DNA from 3 places in the Bradyrhizobium sp. UFLA05-125 genome. Region 1 is predicted to be linked to each of the others. Evidence: riboswitches for the same ligand, from Rfam matches in the RefSeq annotation. Region 1 holds a riboswitch; each other region holds the start of a gene.
What was found. A riboswitch is a leader RNA that binds a small molecule or an ion and turns the genes downstream of it on or off. The one in region 1 is predicted to bind S-adenosylmethionine.

Region 1 (6,947 bases):
AAGATGACGGTGACCGGCCTCGAGCGCGTGATCCCCGCGCTTGGGATCGACAAGATGCTGGAAGAGGGCGTGCCGCAAGCAACGCTGGACCGCGTCGCGCCGGGCGTGAAGTCGCAGGACCTCAACAGCCTCTTCGGCGCGCTCGACCGGGCCATTCCCGGCCTCGGCAAGGTCGTGAAGCAGAATGCCAATGTCGGCGTCGCCGCCGGCATCAATGCGCTCGGTACCGAAAGCACCCTCGAAGGCAAGAAGGCGCGCAGCTTCCCGCTTCGCTTCGCCGATGGCGCGGTGATGCTCGGCGCGCTGAAGATCGCGCAGCTCGCGCCGCTGTATTGAAGGTCGTAGCCCCGGATGGAGCGAAGCATAATCCGGGACAGCGCCAGCCGTGATCGAGAGCCCCGGATTTCGCAGCGCTCCATCCGGACTACGCGCCGTTAAGATCCTTACTGCTTCGTCAGCGGTGGATGCGGGCGGCCGAAGTCCGGCGCCGCCGAATCCTGGCCGATCTCGACGATGCCGCGGCGGATGGCGCGGGTGCGGGTGAAGTGGTCGAACAGGGCTTCGCCATCGCCGCGGCGGATCGCACGCGTGAGTTTTGCGAGGTCCTCGTTGAAGGTGCCGAGCATCTCCAGAACGGCCTCCTTGTTGGCGAGGAACACGTCGCGCCACATCGTCGGATCGGACGCCGCGATACGCGTGAAATCGCGAAAACCGCCGGCTGAGAACTTGATCACCTCGGATTCCGTCACCTGTTGCAGTTCATCGGCGGTGCCGACGATGGTGTAGGCGATCAGATGCGGCAGATGGCTGGTGATCGCGAGCACGAGATCATGATGATCCGGTGTCATGATCTCGACCTTGGCGCCGAGCGCGGCCCAGAACGCGCGCAAGCGGTCGACGGCGGCCGCGTCGACGCCCTCCGGTGGCGTGAGGATGCACCAACGATTGATGAACAGCTCGGCGAAGCCGGAATCCGGGCCCGAATGCTCGGTGCCCGCAACGGGATGCGCGGGGACGAAATGAATGCCCTGCGGCAGATGCGGCGCCATGTCCCTGACGATCGCGCCCTTGACAGAGCCGACGTCGGAGATGATCGCGCCCGGCTTCAGATGTGCCGCGATCTCCTGCGCCACTGGTCCACAGGCGCCGACGGGAATGCAGAGGATGACGAGGTCGGCATCCCTGACGGCCTCGATATTGGTGGCGACCACGTGGTCGACGATGCCAAGCTCGGCGACGCGCGCACGCGTCTTCTCCGAGCGCGCAGTGGTGACGATCTCGGAAGCCAGGCCCTGGAGCTTCGCGGCGCGCGCGATCGAGCCGCCGATCAGGCCGAAGCCGATCAGTGCAACGCGCTGGAAGTGCGGAGCGACGCTCATTTGCCCCCCATGAAGTCGCGTAAGGCCCCGACCACGAGGCGGTTGGCTTCTTCGGTACCGATGGTCATGCGCAGTGAATGGGGCAGGCCGTAATTCTTCAGTGCGCGCAGCACCAGTCCCCGTTTGGTCAGGAAGGCGTCGGCCTCATCGGAGGTCTTGCCCTTCTCGGCCGGAAAATGAATCAGCACGAAGTTGGCAACGCTCGGCGTCACCTTCAGCCCGAGCTTGCCGATCTCCTCGGTCAGCCAGTTGCGCCAGGTCTCGGTGAACTGCTTCGACATCTGCTGATGCGCGGTGTCCTCGATCGCGGCGACCGCGGCATACATCGCCGGCGTCGAGACGTTGAACGGACCGCGGATGCGGTTGACGGCGTCGATGATATGCGCAGGACCGAACATCCAGCCGATGCGCAGCGCGGCGAGGCCGTGGATCTTGGAGAAGGTGTGGGTCACGACCGTGTTCTCGGTGGTCGCGACCAGCTCGATCCCCATTTCGTAGTCGTTGCGAGACACGTAGTCGCAATAGGCGGCGTCGAGCACGAGCAGCACGTGCGACGGCAGGCCGGCGCGCAGGCGCTTGACCTCGTCGAAGGGCAGATAGGTGCCGGTCGGGTTGTTGGGGTTGGCGAGCCAGACGAGCTTGGTGCGCGGCGTCACCGCCTTCAGAATGGCATCGACGTCGGCGGTGAAGCTCGCCTCCGCCGCCACGACGTTCTTCGCGCCGTTCGCCATGGTGGCGATCGGGTAGACCAGGAAGCCGTGGGTGGTGGAGATCGCTTCATCGCCCTGGCTGAGATAAGTGTGCGCGAGCAGATTGAGGATCTCGTCCGAGCCGGCGCCGCAGATGATGCGGTCGGGATCGAGCCCATAGGCGCGGCCGATCGCTTCGCGCAGCACGCGCGAGGTGCCTTCCGGATAGTCTTCCAGATGCGTCGCCACACGTGTGAAGGCCTCGATCGCCTTCGGCGAGGGCCCGAACGGCGTCTCGTTCGCCGACAGCTTGAACACCTTGCGGCCCGGCTCCGGCACCGGGCTCTTGCCGGGCGTGTAGGGCGCAATATCGAGAATGCCGGGATTCGGCACGGGGCGGGACATCGTCTACTCCGGAAAGGATGCGGGGCGGCTCAAGCCTTCACATCGGATTTGGCCGACCCGTTCGGAGGCACCGTATAGCGCGTTGCGTGGCCGCCGACGAGAGCCGACGAGCGGACCGAGGCGCCGGCCCGGATCAGGGCCATTTTGATCTTCTCGAAGCCGATGCCGGTCTCCGACACCAGCAGCGCAGCGCCGTCGAAGGCGGTATCGGGCACCGCGACGATGTCAGCGAGCGGCGCCAGCGCCCTCGCGGTGTCGGCGTTCCAGCCGGACACGCGCACGCTCCAGGTCTGGACCTCCGTGACCATGGCGTCGTCGGCGACCCGGGAGATCACGAAGACGGGCAGCGCAGCCGGATGGTCGGCGCGCTCGAGGAACGGCAGCCGCGCGATGATTTTCGGCGCGCCCTCGGCCTCGAGCTCGCTCCACCATGGCGTGCGGCTCGAGATCGCCGAGACCAGAGCCAAATCACCCTTCGATTTCGCCAGCGCCTCGACGGCGGCCTGCGCGCTGAAATGCGGCACATAGGGTGTGGTGAAGCCGAAATGGAATCGCGCCGAATCCCGCATCGCGGACTCGCCGACCGAGACGTCGGCATGCACCGAGAACGGCGCCTGTACATAAGTGAAGGTCGAGATGATGACGCGCCAGATGCTCTCGATGGTGTCGAGCGGCAGGATGCCGCGATGGCGCTCGACGAGGCGGCGCATCATGCTGGCCTCGCGCGCCGGCCGGAAAGCCGAGCCGACCTCCTGCGTTTGCTTCGCCTGGATCAGGCGGTCGATGATGTCGCCGCGCTGCATCAAGAGGCGATGCACTTCCTCGTCGATCGCATCGATCTCCTTGCGCAATTCCTGGAGCGATGGTGGCGCGGGCGGACGTTGGGACATATCTGCCAGGGGCTGTTGAGAGGTTTTCAAAAGCGGATCGGAAGAGGCGGACCTGCTGCATCAAAGGGACTGATTAGGCAGGATGGGCGCCGAAAGCAAAGAGAAATCACGGTTCTTTCGCCTGACTTCGCAAGGCCCCCTTTGGTTAATCGGTGCCTCGGCTTGACGAAAAGCGCTCCAGCAACTAGTTTTTGCCTGTTCCGTGGTCATTTGAGCCGGCCGGCTTGCAGCCACGTTAAAAAACTCGCTAAACAGGCCGGGGACGCATCCGATCCCGGCCGAACCTATCGTTCAGGCCGGGTTTTTCATGGCCTGATGTCAACGGTGGCTTGAGGGCCGCCGCCAACGAGGTCGATGGTCAGATGGTTGGCGTCACGTCAGTACCGAGCCCCGCGATCGCCGAAGAGCGCTCCCATGAGGCGGATCATCCGAGTTCGCAGGTTGCGTATTTCGGCGCCGAGCAACCGTTGCCCCTCGATTGCGGCATCGACCTCAGCCCGTTCCAGATCGCCTATCAGACTTATGGCGAGCTCAATGCCGAGCGTTCCAACGCCGTGCTGATCTGCCATGCGCTGACCGGCGACCAGCATGTCGCGAATGTCCACCCCGTCACCGGCAAGCCCGGATGGTGGGAGACCCTGGTCGGGCCCGGCCGGCCGCTCGACCCCGGCCAGTACTTCATCATCTGCGCCAACGTCATCGGCGGCTGCATGGGCTCGACCGGACCTGCCTCGCTCAATCCAGCGACGGGCAAGGTGTGGGGCCTGGATTTTCCCATCATCACCATCCCCGACATGGTGCGCGCGCAGGCGATGCTGATCGATCGCCTCGGCATCGACACGCTGTTTGCGGTGGTCGGAGGCTCGATGGGCGGCATGCAGGTGCTGCAATGGACCGCGGCCTATCCTGAGCGCGTGTTCTCGGCGCTCGCAATCGCCTGCTCGACGCGGCACTCCGCGCAGAACATCGCCTTCCACGAGCTCGGCCGCCAGGCCGTCATGGCCGATCCCGACTGGCGCAACGGGCGCTATACCGATCACGGCATCCATCCGCATCGCGGGCTCGCGGTGGCACGGATGGCTGCGCACATCACGTACCTTTCGGACGCAGCGCTGCATCGTAAATTCGGCCGGCGCATGCAGGACCGTGAGCTACCGACATTCTCGTTCGATGCGGATTTCCAGGTCGAGAGCTATCTGCGCTACCAGGGCTCGTCTTTCGTCGAGCGGTTCGATGCCAACAGCTATCTCTACCTGACGCGCGCGATGGACTATTTCGACATCGCCGGCGACCATGATGGCGTGCTGGCGAAGGCGTTTGCCGGCGTCAAGACGCGCTTCTGCGTGGTGTCGTTCACCAGCGACTGGCTGTTCCCGACCTCGGAATCGCGCGCGCTGGTGCACGCGCTCAACGCGTCGAGCGCGCGGGTGTCGTTCGCCGAGATCGAAACCGATCGCGGCCATGACGCCTTCCTGCTCGACGTCCCCGAATTCTTCGATATCTCCCGCGCCTTCCTGCAATCCGCGGGCAAGGCGCGCGGCATCAACGGCAAGGGCGGCTGAAATGTCTGTACAGGAAGTGCTGCCGCTCGGTGGCCTTGCGACCGAACAATCCGGCCAGTTTCGCGCCGATCATTTGCTGGTTGCGGAGATGGTCAAGCGCGGCTCGAAGGTGCTCGACGTGGGCTGTGGCGACGGCGATCTGCTGCAACTCCTGGAAAACCGCGGCATCGACGGCCGCGGCATCGAGCTGTCGCGCGAGGGTGTCAACCGCTGCGTCGCCAAGGGGCTCGCGGTGGTGCAGGGCGACGCCGACACCGACCTCATCAACTATCCCGACGACGCCTTCGACTATGTGATCCTGTCGCAGACGCTTCAGGCGACGCGGCAGCCGAGGGTGGTGCTGGAAAATCTTCTGCGCATCGGCCACCGCGCCATCGTGTCGTTCCCGAACTTCGGCTACTGGAAGATGCGCTTGCAGCTCCTGATCGGCGGCCACATGCCGCGCACGCAGAACCTGCCGGCGACCTGGTACGACACCGCCAACATCCATTTCTGCACCATCAAGGACTTCGTCCAGCTCTGCGACGAGATCGGCGTGAAGATGGAGCGCGCCGAAGCGCTCGATCTCTACGGCCGTCCGCTGCGGCTGCGATTGCCCTGGTGGGTGTGGAATCTGTTCGGCGAGCAGGGCGTATTTCTGCTGAGCCGCGGCGGCGGGAAGTGACACCTCTGGTGTCATTCCGGGTTCGCTCTTCGAGCGCCCCGGAACGACAGCAAACTAATTAGCAGCCACTGACCTCGGATCGCGTACTGGCCAACGCCCGGCTTCCACCAGCGCGACGAACCGCTCCACCGTTTCGTTGAACAGCGCGGGCTCTTCGAGATTGAGCACGTGGCCGGACTTCGGGAACATTGCAAGTCCCGCCGCCGGCAGATGCTTCTTCAGGAACAGGCTCGGCCCGATGCAGGGATCGTCCTCGTCGCCGCAGATAATCAGCGCGGGCGTAGCGACGGCTCTGATCGCATCTGTCATCGTGTAGATCGAGGGGCGGCCGCCCTGGAAGCCGCGCATGGTGTTGGCCGAGCCCCTGGAATCGTGCCGCGCGAGTGCGGCATAGAAATCGGCGTGTCCGCGCGGGTCCTTGACCAGGAAGGGAATCCGGCTCGGCGCCTCGCGCGTGGCTTTCGCAACGTCCACGGAGCCGAGCGTTTCGAACTGCTCGGCGTTGGCGCGGCACTGCTGGCGCCAGGCTTCGAGATTGTCGAGCTCCGAGCCTGAACCGACGCCGGCCAGCGTCATCGATAGCGCGCGCTGTGGCGCATTGAGGCCGATCTGGAGCGAGGAATAGGCGCCCATCGAGAGGCCGACGAGATGTGCGCGATCGATCGAAAGATGATCGAGCACCGCGAGTGCATCGGTGTAGAAGTGCTTGTAGGTGTAGACGTCGGCTGACGCGGGCACGTCCGACGGCGTATAGCCGCGCGCCGAATAGCTGATGCAGCGACGGCCGCGCGAGAAGTAGCGCATCTGCGGCTCCCAATTGGTGCAGTCGGCCGCGAATTCGTGCAGGAAGATGATTGGTGTGCCGTGGCCCGCTTCCTCGAAATAGATGCGGACATCGTCCCTGGTCGTGGCGTGGGGCATTAACCGTTTCCCTCTTTCTGAGCCGTCGCGTTAAGCATCGCAGTTAATGCTGTGGGCAGCAATGCGGCAGCATCAGACCAGCATCGACACAGGATCATCGCATAAATTCCCTGAAGCGAATTTCTGCTATGCAGCATTGTGCCTTGCTCTCGCCACATCTCGACTTTCATACGACCCGCGGATGTCGGCCGCCGCACCGGCCGACGGGGATTGGGGGTGTCAACGAAGGATGAAGAATGTTTGAGTTGTTTGCGTTCGGCCGGCTGCGTCACGTCATCGCGCTGGCTCTCTTCTCCGCGGCGTTCGCCGCATCTATCTCTCCAGCATCGGCACGGTCTCATCGTCACAGCGCAGAGCGGCACGCTCACGTGCATCACGCCGGGCACCATGCGCGCAGGCATCATCACTATCGCCACGCAGGCTCATCGCGCTTCGAG
Region 2 (6,947 bases), on a different contig from region 1:
CCTTGAGCTTGAGCCAGAGGGCGTCAAGTAAATGCAGGACTTCCCGTGCATTTACCGATGGGACCGACAAGACCGCAAGGGCCAGCCGTGCCGCGTTCTCGCGCGAGGAAACATGAACAGTTGCCTCGTTGAGTTTCCTGACGGCTACCGCATGGTGACTAGCCGCAATGCGATAGGCAAAGCCGCTGGTTCAGTTTCGGGGAGGGAAGCTGAGGGACCGGCGGGCATTACGCTTTGACCACGCCAAGGGGCCCTGAGGCTCAAATGCCCGTCGAATGCCTGATCTGGCCCATCATTTGTTGAGCCGCCCGCGTGTATCGACCGGCCGAGAGTTGCTGATCCAGCACGTACAGGGCGACTATTGCAATAAGGCCTGCAGCAATGAATTTCATGGCGGCCCCCGAGAAACGATTCCCGCAGGGAAGATGACGAAGAGTCCGGGGCGAAATTAGGACGCCGCTTGTGCAGGGAAGTCCTACTCAATGTCCGCTATGCCCCTGATAGCGGCGCGAAAGCGGACATCCCAAGAAGTCCGGGCTGGGCCAACTGCGGACTCATGCACTGCAGCGGATATTGCCGCTTCATTCGAGCACTGCGTCGGCATCCACGATGATTGTTTCAGGGATCGTGATCCCGAGGGCTTTCGCGGTCTTGAGGTTCACGACCAGCTCTCTCGCAGGGCGCTCGATGGGGACGGCGTTCCGTAGTCGACCGCTACTGGTCTCGTTCCAGCTTGGTCAGCAATATCTCCTCAAGATCCTCGGGTACGGCGAGGCGCCGGATCACTCTGGGCCAGAGCTCAATAGGCGGCGAGGCAAGCAGGTCCTCAGACAGCGTCACCACGTGAAGATCGTCGTTAAGATGCGTTCTAAGCCCGCAATGCTGTGCACGACATGCGACACGTGGATGGCATTCGCGATAACGGCAGATGCGACCAAGGTAATGCCCGGCGATATCAGCGAGGAAGATGTCGGCCCCGAGGTTAATGGTCTGAGCTAATCCCTTAAGGCGCCGGCCGGCATTTGCCAGCGGTGTCAAATCCATCGCCCGCTCAACCGTCACGAGAAGATCGACATCCTTTGGGATAGCCTTAGCGGTGGCCAGAGAACCCAAAAGAGCAATGCGCCGTACACCCGGACAGAGACGCGCAGCCCGCACAAAGGAATGAGCCCCAAGAAGTAACGGCCGGCGCGGCTCGGCAATCGAGGGCGAAGGACCGCGAGGTCGATGCCGCCGCATTTTGCTCATGCGGCATCCTGTACGGAAGGATACATCATAGGCCTTGATGTTCGTCGAAGCCGGCTTCGTGCCAAATGCTGTCTAATTCATCACCTATTCCCGAGCCGACCAGCCTTGCGCGTGACCTAAAGGTTCCGAGGCGTTTGGCGCAGGCGTACCGCTCGGTTAACGGCAGATCCAGGACACGTTTCACGGCCTGGTCATACATGCGGATCAGCGCAACAAAGTAACGCTCATCTTCAAAGGCGCAGGACTCAAGGAAGCTCAAAGCCTCCTCGCAATAGAAGATCGACAATTCGGCCAGCCCAGCCGGCTCTCCAATCGCCTTCTTGTAATCCGCGATTGCCTTCTTGGCCTTTGATATCGATACAGCGTGGCTTCTCATCAAGTCAGGGCAAATCCAGCGCGAGATAATCGCCTTGTAAGGACCAAGCTGATCGGAGCCCAGGCCTAAACGGGTATGCAGGAATGCCTTGTTGACCTTGTCCGCAGCATAGAGGTCCTGGACCAACCCCAGGAGGCCAGCGCGGTCGAACGATTGGAGTGCCGCCTTGACGGCCTTCCAGCTTGGCAACGTGCTTTTCTCGTCGGCCACGACCCACAAAATCCTTCAACGACCGTTTTTGGTGCATCAGACTACCAAATGCGAACTGGCTTTGGCCAAGGCGACCAATGCGCCTTCGTCCGATGTCCGCTTGGCCCCAAAAGTGATTGATTGTTGCGCGCGCCGAAATGACGCGACGGGCCAACAACAGACTCATGCACCGCAATATTTTACATCTCTATTCGACCAATTCATCGGCAAGCGCGAGCAGCTTCGGCGGCACCGCGAGGCCGAGCTGCTTGGCCGTTTTCAGATTGATCACTAGCTCAAATTTTGTCGGCTGCTCGACCGGAATATCGCCTGGCTTTGCGCCGCGCAGGATTTTATCCACATAGTCTGCCGCGCGTCGAAACCGTTCCGTATAACTTGGTCCATAGGACAGCAGCGCGCCGGCCTTTACAAAATCGCTGGTGCTAAAAACTGTCGGCAGTTCCGCGGCAAGTGCAGATGTCACGATAGCGGTTCGGTTGGCAACCATAAGCTGATCGACCGCAACATAAACTGCGTTCGCTCTGGTCTTTAACCCCTGAAGTGCCGAAGGGATATCCTCCGCTCTCTGGATCACAAGTGGAATGACCTCAAGGCCAAGCATGCGCGCAGCGGCCTGGGTTTCGCCCATTTCGAGGACCGGCTGGACGTTGCCAATGTTGAACATGATTGCCAGCCGGCGCAAGTGAGGAACAAGCTCACGCGCGAGTTCGATTCGTTTGCCGACCAGTTCGTTGGCCTGGATCGATAGTCCAGTGACATTGCCACCGGGGTGCGCCAGGCTTGCAACCAGGCCGCTACCGACCGGGTCGATCCCCACTGCGAAAACAATGGGAATGACCGCTGTTGCCTCCCTAACCACGGGAACAGCGCTGCCGACCGTGACAACTACATCGACCTTGAGACGGGCAAACTCCGCTGCAATCTCGGCATAGCGCTCGGTACGGCCCTGCGACCAGCGATACTCGATTAGGATGTTACTACCCTCGATCCAACCAAGTTCACGCAGGCGCGCCACAAAGGCAGATGTCCATGGACCAAAGGCTAAAGCGTCCGCACCCAAGAACCCTATAGTAGGGAGCTTGCTGACTTGCTGCGCCCTCGTTATCGCGGGCCACGCAGCCGCTCCGCCGATGAGACCTATGACCTCCCGCCGCCGCATGTTAGCCCCTCGCTCAGCAGGCAGGATCATGCGCCTCAGACGAGCGATTTGATAGGGCGGAAAACGAGCTTTCGCCGCTGCAAAATGAAGTGCGCGCTGATGTCTGGGTTGGGTCAAAACCGGTAAACCTCAACCCGAGCAGATGTTTTCCGTTTTGCCCCCAAGAGCGGACACAACGGCTTCCGTCGGCAAGGCGCTGGGCATCGGCACTGGCACGGTGCAGCGCGTAATAATGGGAGCAGCCGCGCCCTTTCGGCGTCGACGCGCTAAGGCGGCGGACTGCTTCTCAGTGAAACAGAACGGCCGCCGGTGAGGTTTCCGGAGGGCCAGGGCTCGTTTGACCAATGTGCACCTCTAGGTACCCTCCACAATCTTAATCGGCATGCCGAGGTCGATGAGCCGCGCCTGTAGGAGCGACAGCGACAACATATCCTTCGCGTTGACATAATGCGTGCTGTCGCCTGGGTGGGATCCGATGTTGAAATCTAGAAGCGGTCCACGCTCGGAGCCGCGGTTAGGGCCGAGGTCGATTTTTTGGAGCAGGTGATAAGCCCTAGCGAGCGGACCACCTTCGATGTCGAACCAGTCCTCCCAGTAGCGCACACTCATGGGCCTGTCGAAGTCAACCGGCTCAATCAAGTGCGAGGAACAGATTTTCTCGATCTCACTGTCGGTCCGGTGCGGGATGCTCTCGCTGACAAAGAATTTTCTCCACGTCGGCGGGGGTGGTGCAACGCTCCACGGGCCGAGCGTAAGCTGGTAGCCCTCGTCTGGAATTTCATGCCAATACATGGTCTCGACCACCTGTGACGGCGACGAGAGCAGGGGCTGATTATTCCGGTGAATGAAGGAGCGCGCGTCCTTCACAAACGCCGTCGTCAGCAGCGCACCGGCACCGATCAGAAATCCACGTCGTGATTGCAGCATAAAAAATCCTCCGAAATGGCACACGCATCTGGAGGACTGGCGACCTACTGTTGCCCTTGCGGGCCACATCGTCGTGCCACCGTTGCCGGTCTAAGGCTGGTTGGCGGGGCCGTCAGGCCCTCTCAGGATGCAGACTTATAGATAGCCCGTTTGCAAGCCATGTCAAATTCCACCCGCGTGAGACGCTCCAGGATGGGCCAGATCGAATCCGAAAAGAGAAGAGGCCTGCGGGTCGTGCCTTTCATCATGCCGCGCGATGGCTTGCTTCGCCAATCTGTGGCCTTCGTCGTCACCAGCATCTAGCACTTTTGGTAATTTCTCCGACGAGTGGCGGGAGGCCAAGCCGCTATATTTGGCTAAACCACCGTTTAGAATCTGTACGATCCGCGTTTTCGGAATCGCAGCGATTCATTTCTGCCGTGTGAGTGCGATGGTGAGGTATCTCCGGCGCTCGCGCTTCCCTGAGCAGATATACTGGAAGCGCTCGAAGACCCACTGAGCCGCTGGAGCGCGCGTTGCGGGACATCAGCGCAGACGTATCGATGGATGTCCAGACCGTCACACGCTGCGCCTAATGGCTCTTGCTGCCCTCGCGGTGGACGCTATCGCTGAAGGGGGGAGGCCCCGGGGCGGTCAGCCGGGATTGAAGCGAGCAGGGTAGCGGTACCGGTTACTGACACATGTTTTCACGCCAGTGAAGCGTGTAGGCCATAGCGCCCCAATCGCGAGGCCTTATCTCGATGGCAACAAGTTGCAGACTGATTGAACAGTCCTGCTGGAGGCCTAAGGAGGCGCTGACACAGAACGCCGTGAACTTCCGCTTCGGGCCGCATAGCGGACGATACCCTGACTTGCCGCTGGCTGAACCAGTTGCGAATGACCCAACCCGGTAATCGACCTGATGATCGTCTGAGGCCGATTGTGGGCCATTTCTCCCTCGCCGCTCGTTCGTATCCTGTTATGATCTAGCCTTCCGCAAGGCGTGGCCCAAAGGCTTGGGGACTGCTTGATGAGACGGCGCGATTTCATCACGCTTCTCTGCGGCGTTGCTGCAGCTTGGCCGCTCGCCACGCACGAGCAGCAGCCGACGAAGCTGCCGACCATCGGAATTCTGGGCTCGGGAACGCCTGAGGTCCAGGGTCAATGGTGGGCCGCCTTTGTTGAGCGGCTGCGCGTACTGGGTTGGATCGAGGGTCGAAACGTCGCGATCGCGTACCGCTGGGCAGAAGGCCGCAGCGAGCGCTACACCGAGATTGCGGCTGAGTTTGTCCGGCTCGACGTCGAGATCATTGTCACCGAGGGCACGACCGCCATCGCCGCCGCCAAGCGGGCGACGTCCGACATCCCGATCGTGTTCGCGGCGGCAGGGGACCCGCTAGGCACGGGTCTGGTTGCTAGTCTGGCGCGACCTGGCGGCAATGTCACGGGCCTGTCGATTCAGCAGACCGATGTTGCCGCTAAGCGACTCGAACTCTTGCGAGAGGTTGTCCCCGGCCTCCGACGGCTTGCGATCTTGGCCAACATCGGGAATGCCGGCGCTCTTCTGGATATGGACGAGGTCGAGGCAACGACCCGCACGCTAGGCCTTGAGGCCACCAAGCTCCAAATCCGGCGTGCAGAGGATATTGTGCCCGGCTTTGACGGGATCAAGGGCCGCACGGACGCACTTTATGTCGTCCTTGATCCGCTGATAAACACTAACCGGACTCGCATCAACAGCCTAGCGCTGGGCGCGCGACTGCCAACGATACACAGTCACGAAGGGCTAGTCGAAGCGGGCGGTCTAATGTCCTATGGACCAAACTTCGTGGAACTGCACCGACGCGCCGCCGAACTTGTCGACAAGATTCTGCACGGGGCGAAGCCGGGTGACATCCCGGTCGAGCAACCGACAAAATTCGAACTGGCTATCAACTTGAAGACCGCGAAGGCGCTCGGCCTCAGCGTGCCTCCGACGCTGCTGGCCCGCGCCGATGAGGTGATCGAATAGTCCGCCGCGACATCTCTTGTTGGCCCATCACGTCATTTCGCGGCGATGCGTTATCGGGGCATAGCGGACATTGATTAGGAGGCACCGTCTACCTGCAACTGCAACTGCGGATTTTATTGCAGTAGCGGCTACGGCACCTCGCATTGGAGTACTTGAACAGACCCGCTGGACGTCGAAGCGGCGGTGCTTAAAAGACAGATTGCGCTAGCGGGCGATCCGGTAGCCATGCGGATGGGCGCGCCGATATCGGCCCGACTACCCATCACGCACGGCGCAACAGTAAGCACACGCTCCGCCTAACGTCGTGGGAGGGGGAGGACCCGCGGGATTAGTCGGGATTAAAGCGACCAAGGTACCGGCACCGGTAACTGAGGGCTGGCTCGAGCATCCGGCGGACAAAGCCCTACCGAGCGCTGCGTGCGACTTGCTGGGGTGTAGGCAGTGAGACCGTTCGAGGCCCACGTCTGTTTTGCCCCACAGCGGCGCGAGAGCAGACATTTCGGGACTGCCACTTTGGGCCAATTTCGGAAGTTGCTGCTAGATCGATCCGGCGTCCTTTGCCAGCACAAGTGCGTCTTTCGCGGCTTGCTCCGCATCGTGCCTGCGGATCTGTCCGTTCTCCGACATCCACCTGACCATGAAGCGGTTTCGTTCCGCCGCATCCTCATACTCGGCACGAAAAAACCTGCCGGTATCACGAGCCAAAGCCTGTATTTGGCTGGTCCGTTCACGCCTCGCTCTTTCGTAGGCCTTCAACCGCTGTGAGACGTCGTGTTGCTTGGCGCCTTCCAGAAAGACGGCAAGCGTGAAGCCGTCTTCGATAGCTTGCGCGGCGCCTTGGCCAAGATGCGGCACCATCGCGTGGGCGGCGTCACCCAACAGCGTCATCCGACCGACGGACCAATATGGCAGGGGCGCCCGATCGTAAATGCCCCAACGAAATGTCGTGTCGAGAGCGTAGATTGTTTCCTGTACGGGATCGTCCCACCCAGCATATTCGGCGCGCAGCGCATTCAGGTCGCCCGGGGCCGTCCACG
Region 3 (6,947 bases), on a different contig from region 1:
CGGATTCAACCCCTGCACGAACGAGATGAATGACCAGTGTTAGCACGCCAGAGGCTGATTCCACCTGCGTCCCGCGCACAGGCCCCCATGCGGTGGCGCATTTCGGCACGCGGAAGGTGCTTCACTATCCCCGCAAGCGCGGCGAGATGGAGTGCACGGATCGAGGGTTGCCTAGCCGATGCTCCACACCAGTGGAGGCTTGCCGCCTGTGCCAGCTTTCAAACTGACATCGATATGACGCCCGCACCCGGCCGCAAGGCCTTCGAACAGGCCTTCCAGCACCTTCGCGCAAGCGCGATGGTAATCCGCCACGTCGTCCATCAGCTTCCAGCTCTGCTGGCGGATTTCGAATGTGCCTCCCGACGCAGCAAGATCGGCCGCATCGTCCTGCGCGGCGAGCAGCACGTTCAAGAAAGATGCAAACTCCTTCGCGCCGCCGCGGCGCGTGCCCAGCGCCGCCGCGGCCTCGTCAAAACTCTGCATGCCGATCAGCTTGCCCGTCAGATGCAGCAAATATCCGGCATCCTCGGGACCAAACAACTGCACCATCACGGGCGCGGCCGTACGGACATATTCCATCGCGTAATTACGATAGGCTTTTTCCAGCCGCGGCTTTGGCCAGCTCGCGACCGGCAGTGCCGGCGCGCTGTTCGCATCGAAGAGTGGTGCTTCGAGATGGCGCGCGAATACCAGGCGCTGGGCGAGTTCGAGGGGATCATCATATTCGTAGTAGTAACCTTCGAGCCCATCCTGGCCATCGACGCTTTGCTTGGTGCAGACGAAGCCGAGCCTGAGGTCGCCGAGCACGACGCCATTGTTGGCGTGCCAGCCACGCAGCATCGCGCGTGACACTTCGCCGGGAATGCCGCAGATCGCGGGGCCCTTCCAGATCCAGCGCGGTGGCGGATAGCGGATCCAGGCCTTGCGATCGCTCTCATACATGTATTCGACATGCACGCCGCCGATCCAGTTGGAGAGATAGTGATATTGCGCGGCCGCGACCGCCGGCGGCAGATGGCGCAGCCCGAGCTTGTCGAGCCCTGGCAGGAAACGCTCCTGCTGCTGGCGGCGAAACACACGGAAGACGAACTCGGCAGCATCCGCCGTGCCGCGCCGCGTCACCACGGTGAGGATGAGGCCGGTGAAATAAGCGTGGTAGAGATCGGCGATGGCACGCCAGCGTTTCCACTGGGCTTCCTGCGCGGAGTCCAAAGCGGTGGCCATGCTCGCTCCCGATCATTGTTTTGATCGAGTGTGTCACCGCCCCCGGTGACAGGCAACCGGACGCTCATGCAGGGCGCCTCAGCTCCTTCGTCCAATTCCGCATCACGAAGTTTGCGGCGGCGATGCGGCCTTGGCCGCGCGCTCGCGCTCGACCCTCTCGGTCGCGTCGCGCGCCATAGCCACGGCGCCAAGCACGGCACCAGCAACATCGCGGACCAGCGCAAAGGTCATCTCGATATAGAGCTTGCGCCCGCTCTTGTGCAGCGCGCGGGTCAGCGTGGGCCGGCCGGCAAGCTTCATCGTGCCGCTCGACGTCGCACTCTCAAAGCCCTTCCAATGCGCGGCGCGCAAATGCTCGGGTACGATCAGGTCGAGGTTCTGGCCGAGCGCTTCTTGTGCCGAGAAGCCGAACAGAGCGCTCGATGCGCGATTCCATCGAACGATCGTGCCCGCCCGATCCGAATAGATCAGCGCATCCGCGGCATCATCAAGGATTCTTGCGTCGAGTTCGGATTGATCTGTCATTTCGCCCTCCTTCACCGAGGAGCAGTCCGGATGGAGCGAAGCGTAATCCCGGACCCTGCTTGGCGAAAGCCCCGGATTTCGCTGCGTTCCATCCGGGCTACGAAATACGGCTACACCCGAAAGTGCTTGGAGAGCTTCAGGCCCTGCGCCTGGTAGTTCGAGCCGATGCGCTGGCCGTACATGGCGTCGGGGCGCGCCAACATTTTTTCGTAGACGAGACGGCCGACGATCTGGCCGTGCTCGAGGATGAAGGGCACCTCGCGCGAGCGCACCTCGAGCACCGCGCGCGCCCCCTGCCCGCCCGCACCGGCGTAGCCGAAGCCGGGATCGAAGAACCCGGCATAGTGCACGCGGAATTCGCCGACCAGCGGATCGAACGGCACCATCTCCGCGGCATAGTCCGGCGGAACCTGCACCGCTTCCTTGGAGGCGAGGATGTAGAACTCGCCAGGATCGAGGATGAGGCTGCCGTCGGGACGCGCCGAGATCGGCTCCCAGAAATCCTCGACCGCGTAGCCGGCACGGCGATCGACATCGACGACGCCGGTGTGGCGCTTGGCGCGATAACCGACGAAGCCGCCGCCCTTTTCGCCGGAGAGATCGACGGAGACGGCGACACCACCGGTGAGATCGGCCTCGTCAATGTCGACGAGGCGCTCGGTCGCATGAAGCGCCTCGAGCTGATCGATGTTGAGGATGGCATCGCCGGTGCGGAAGCGCACCTGCGAGAGCCGCGAGCCCTCGCTCACCAGTACCGGAAACGTTTTTGGGCTGATCTCGGCATAGAGCGGGCCGTGATAGCCCGCACCGATCATGTCGAAACGGCGGGTGCCGTCGGCGATCACGCGGGTGAAGACGTCGAGCCGCCCGGTCGAGCTTTTCGGATTGGCGGCCGCGACGATCTCCGGCGGCAGCGCGAGGCTCTCGAGCAGCGGCACGATGTAGACGCAATTGGTCTCCAGCACCGCGCCGTCGGTGAGGCTGAACTCATGCAGCTTCAGCTCGTCGATGCGTTCGGCGACAGTGGCGCCGGGCCCGGGCAGGAAGCTCGCGCGGACACGGTAAGCGATATCACCGAGGCGCAGATCGAGGCTCGCCGGCTGGATCTGGCTTTCGACGAAGTCGTAAGCAGGCAGGATGAGCCCGTCATCTGCCATCGCCGCGATCATGCGGTCGGGCAGGATACCATTGGCGTCGGCGGCGACCGTGAACGTCAACCGGTGGTCCTCATCTCGGGTCAAAACGCATCCAAAAATGCGTAAAACGAACCTTTTACCGCTATCCGATGCATGCCTTGACGAAAAGGCCATGGCGGAATATGAGCATGACTTATCCCGTGGTGATTTGAGCCGGCCGGCTTGCAGCCACGTTAAATAAATCGCTAAACAGGCCGGGGACCTCTGTGATCCCGGCCAGTGGAGATATCCAGGCCGGTTTTTTTGTGACCATTTTCGCATCAATGGTCATGTCGGAGGTACCTATGTCGAAGTCGCCCGCTACTTACCGTCCCGAAACCCGGCTGGTTCATTCCGGCACCCTGCGCTCGCAATATGGCGAGACGTCCGAGGCGCTGTTCCTCACACAGGGTTACGTCTACGCAAGCGCCGAGGAATGCGAGGCGCGGTTCAAGGGCGAGGATCCCGGCTTCATCTATTCGCGCTATTCCAACCCGACGATCGCGATGTTCGAGCAGCGCATGATCGAGCTCGAAGGCGCCGAAGCCGCCCGCTCGGCAGCAACCGGCATGGCCGCGGTGACGACCGCGATCCTCGCGCCCTTGAAGGCCGGCGATCACTTGGTGGCATCAAAGGCGCTGTTCGGCTCGTGTCTCTACGTGGTGCAGGATCTGTTGCCGCGCTACGGCATCGAGACCACGCTGGTCGATGGCCTCGATCTCGACCAGTGGCAGCGCGCGGTCAAGCCGAACACCAAGACGTTCTTCCTGGAGAGCCCGACCAATCCGACGCTCGACGTGCTCGACATTCCCGCCATTGCCGAGATCGCCCACAAGGGCGGCGCGCGACTCGTCGTCGACAATGTGTTCGCGACGCCGATCTGGCAGAGCCCGCTGGCACTCGGTGCCGACGTCGTCGTCTACTCCGCGACCAAGCACATCGACGGCCAGGGCCGGTGCCTCGGCGGCGTCATCCTGTCTTCGGAAGCGTTCATCGCCGAGCACGTCCATAACTTCATGCGCCAGACCGGGCCGTCGATCTCGCCATTCAACGCCTGGGTCCTGCTCAAGGGACTGGAGACGCTCGGCGTGCGCGTGCGTGCGCAGACCGACACCGCGGCCCGCGTTGCCGAAGTGCTCGCGAGCCATCCGAAGATTTCGCGGCTGGTCTATCCCGGCCGCGCCGATCATCCACAAGCGGCCCTCGTGAAGAAGCAGATGCGCGGCGGCTCGACGCTGGTCGGCTTCGAGGTCAAGGGCGGCAAGCAGGCCGCCTTCCGCGTGCTCAATGCCTTGAAGCTCGCCAAGATTTCCAACAATCTCGGCGATGCCAAGAGCCTGGTGACGCATCCGGCGACCACGACGCACCAGCGCCTGAAGCCGGAAGACCGCGCCGCGCTCGGCATCAGCGAAGGTTTTATCCGCTTCTCCGCAGGGCTCGAGCATGCCGACGATCTGATCGAGGATCTCACCGCGGCGCTGGAGAAGGCGTAACCACGTTCTCGAAATCGTAGGGTGGGTTAGCCGAAGGCGTAACCCACCTCTTTAGTTCTCCACTCGTCGAAAGAAGTGGTGGGTTACGCTTCGCTAACCCACCCTACGGCAATGGAGCTACATCGGCCGGTAGGTCCGCACGTCCGCAGGCACGTTGACACCGAGCTTGATCTGGCCGACGGAACGGATGATGTCGTCGCCGAGGAGCTGCGCGAAGCACGCGTAGCCCCAATCATTCATGTGCAGGCCGTCGGAGATCACGAAACTCTCGACCGGAATGGCCTGCTTCTCGTGCCAGTCGCGCATCACCTCGAAGCGCGGGAAGATACCAACGTGGCGGAGTTCCGCGACGCGGCCGAGCAGCTTCACCATCTTGCCGGCGCTCTCGGGGCGCTCGGTGACGCGCGGCGAATACTGCGGATCGACCAGCACGATGTCGGCATCGCCCGCCGCCTGGATGCGCGTGATGCCGTCCTCGACGAGCTTGGCGGTGTCGCCCGGATCGAGGTTGCGCAGCACCGCATTGGTGCCGACCTGCCAGATCACGAGGTCCGGATGCACGTCGATCACCTCTTTCTGGAGGCGCTTCATCATCTCGGGCGCGTCCTCGCCGCCGACGCCGGCGTTGATGACGGTGATGTCGGCGGTCGGATATTGCCGGCGGAGCTGCGCGGCAAGCCGGTTCGGATAGTTGAAATCAGGCGAGCTCGCACCGAAGCCTGCCGTCGACGACGAACCGAACGCGACGATGACGACCGGCTTGCCCGCGACCAGCTTGCCCGCGACATGCGGCAGCGAGCCCATCGATTTCGCGCTGCCCCTCGGCGGCAGGCATGGCACACGGCCAAAGATGTCGCCGGCAGATTTGGCGACCTGCTTGACCTTGTCGATGGCCCGCGCGGTGAACCCGCGCTGTCCGGGAGATTCTTGCTGGCTGGTCGCGGTGGTCGTGGCCTGCGGCGCGGGGGCCGGACCAGCGGCCTGCGGGTCCGTCGGTGCGGCAGCCACGGCCTGCGCGTGGGCGGGTGACAACGCAATAGGCATCAGCAGCGCGGCCGCTATGGGCGCAGCCAGCCATGCCGTCAGGCCAAAAGGGCGGAAAGAACTCATTTACGCTAAACCTCAGTTTTGCTGCTGGGCCGGACCGAGATGGGCTGCATCGACGACGAACTGCGCCAGCGCCCGGCCAAGGCAATCATGGACCTGTTTCGCCAACTCCGGCCCGCGCGACGGATTGAACAGGTCAAACTGACCCTGATCATTCCATTGACGCATGATCGCGAAACGGTCGAACAGCGGGATGTCATGCTCCTGCGCCACCACGCGCATATTATCGAGATAGGGCGGCACCGAGATCATGGTTTCGGTCCGCGGGCTGTACTGCAAGTTCATCAATATAACGTCGGCCCCAGCGTTTTGCAGCGCAGTAACGCCATCCGTGACGGCACCGCGGAACTCATCGGGATCGATGGATCGAATAGCATCCACGGTCCCGGTCTGCCAGATGACCAAAGTAGGCCTTTTCGCCTCCATGAGCTTAACGAAGCCGGATGCGGCCTCTTCTGCCGTCTTCTTGCTCTGTAGTTCTACGGAGACATGCACCGGTTCCGACGGCAGCTTCTCCTTCAGGACCGCCTGAAGCCGGGCCGGGTAAGAACTTTCTTCCGACGACGGGATGGTGGTCGACCGGCTGCCGATGACCAGGATTTCGAGGGGTTTTTCGCTGCTTACGGCCTCGGCGACCTTCGGCAGCTTGCTTTCGGTGGCGAGCAGGTAGGACGGCACCTCGCACGCCGCAGGTCCTGCGGGCGCTTGAGGCGCAGCATTATCCTCGGCGCGCGCGGAAGGCGCGGCAAGTGCACCGCATAGCAGGATCAGGCTCAGGAGAACCTTCGCCTTCATCAGCCCCCTCCCGCCAGATCGGCGTTGCCGGCGGCGTTTTTGGTTTTGGAACCGCTCTTGTCGGCCACCAGCTTGTACCACGAAATCACCCAGGCCATGGCCCACATGATCAGGATTCCGCAGAGACTAATCAGCGCATGCATGCCCGGACTGCCGGACACCTCGGCCAGGATGAAATGGCCGGCAAAGGCCAGGAACACGCCGAGACAGAAAATCTCCAGCGAGTGCTGGCCGCAGAGGATCAGCGGCCTCAGGAGGGGCGATTTCAGGCCCGGCCAGTCCCGCGGCAGGAAGCGCACGGTGAGCGCGGCCAGCGCCAGGAAATGCGTGAAGCGCAGTACGTCCAGATCGGTCTTGTCGATCGGATACATCCACTGCTCGATCCGCTTCGGCATGAAGTGGGAGAGCTGCGGCAGGTACCAGGTCAGCGTCACGTAGAACGCAGCCGCCAGATAGGCGATCGAAATCCACATCGTCACGGGTGATGCCAGGATCCGCGACATGCGCCGCGCACCTCCGAGCGCACACCAGGCCCCGAACACGAACAGCAATTGCCAGGCGAGCGGGTTGAAGGCCCAGAAGCCATTCGGATAGGCCGAAAGATAGAGATCGAACTCCCAGGTCACCA

Region 2: it holds a riboswitch for S-adenosylmethionine, as region 1 does, so the genes downstream of both, SO156_RS36795 (hypothetical protein) here and metX (homoserine O-acetyltransferase MetX) in region 1, are expected to answer to the same signal.
Region 3: it holds a riboswitch for S-adenosylmethionine, as region 1 does, so the genes downstream of both, SO156_RS09130 (O-succinylhomoserine sulfhydrylase) here and metX (homoserine O-acetyltransferase MetX) in region 1, are expected to answer to the same signal.

The regions. Positions count from the first base shown of each region.
Region 1 covers NZ_JBANBJ010000024.1:17,557-24,503, reverse strand. Annotated here, with positions in the region: gene SO156_RS21510 (DUF2125 domain-containing protein) at 1-336, shown strand, start outside; gene SO156_RS21505 (prephenate/arogenate dehydrogenase family protein) at 444-1,379, opposite strand; gene hisC (histidinol-phosphate transaminase) at 1,376-2,473, opposite strand; gene SO156_RS21495 (chorismate mutase) at 2,503-3,363, opposite strand; SAM riboswitch at 3,556-3,635, shown strand; gene metX (homoserine O-acetyltransferase MetX) at 3,726-4,925, shown strand; gene metW (methionine biosynthesis protein MetW) at 4,927-5,589, shown strand; gene SO156_RS21480 (alpha/beta fold hydrolase) at 5,644-6,510, opposite strand; gene SO156_RS21475 (TIGR02594 family protein) at 6,747-6,947, shown strand, end outside.
Region 2 covers NZ_JBANBJ010000071.1:1,456-8,402, reverse strand. Annotated here, with positions in the region: gene SO156_RS36815 (hypothetical protein) at 261-392, opposite strand; gene SO156_RS36810 (hypothetical protein) at 715-1,248, opposite strand; gene SO156_RS36805 (hypothetical protein) at 1,274-1,834, opposite strand; gene SO156_RS36800 (ABC transporter substrate-binding protein) at 2,022-2,849, opposite strand; gene SO156_RS36795 (hypothetical protein) at 3,348-3,920, opposite strand; SAM-I-IV-variant riboswitch at 3,957-4,056, opposite strand; gene SO156_RS36790 (ABC transporter substrate-binding protein) at 4,930-5,910, shown strand; gene SO156_RS36785 (FAD-dependent monooxygenase) at 6,448-6,947, opposite strand, start outside.
Region 3 covers NZ_JBANBJ010000006.1:53,350-60,296, reverse strand. Annotated here, with positions in the region: gene SO156_RS09145 (hypothetical protein) at 172-1,224, opposite strand; gene SO156_RS09140 (PAS domain S-box protein) at 1,327-1,749, opposite strand; gene SO156_RS09135 (2'-deoxycytidine 5'-triphosphate deaminase) at 1,860-2,966, opposite strand; SAM riboswitch at 3,076-3,155, shown strand; gene SO156_RS09130 (O-succinylhomoserine sulfhydrylase) at 3,230-4,417, shown strand; gene SO156_RS09125 (SGNH/GDSL hydrolase family protein) at 4,535-5,527, opposite strand; gene SO156_RS09120 (SGNH/GDSL hydrolase family protein) at 5,540-6,319, opposite strand; gene SO156_RS09115 (OpgC domain-containing protein) at 6,319-6,947, opposite strand, start outside.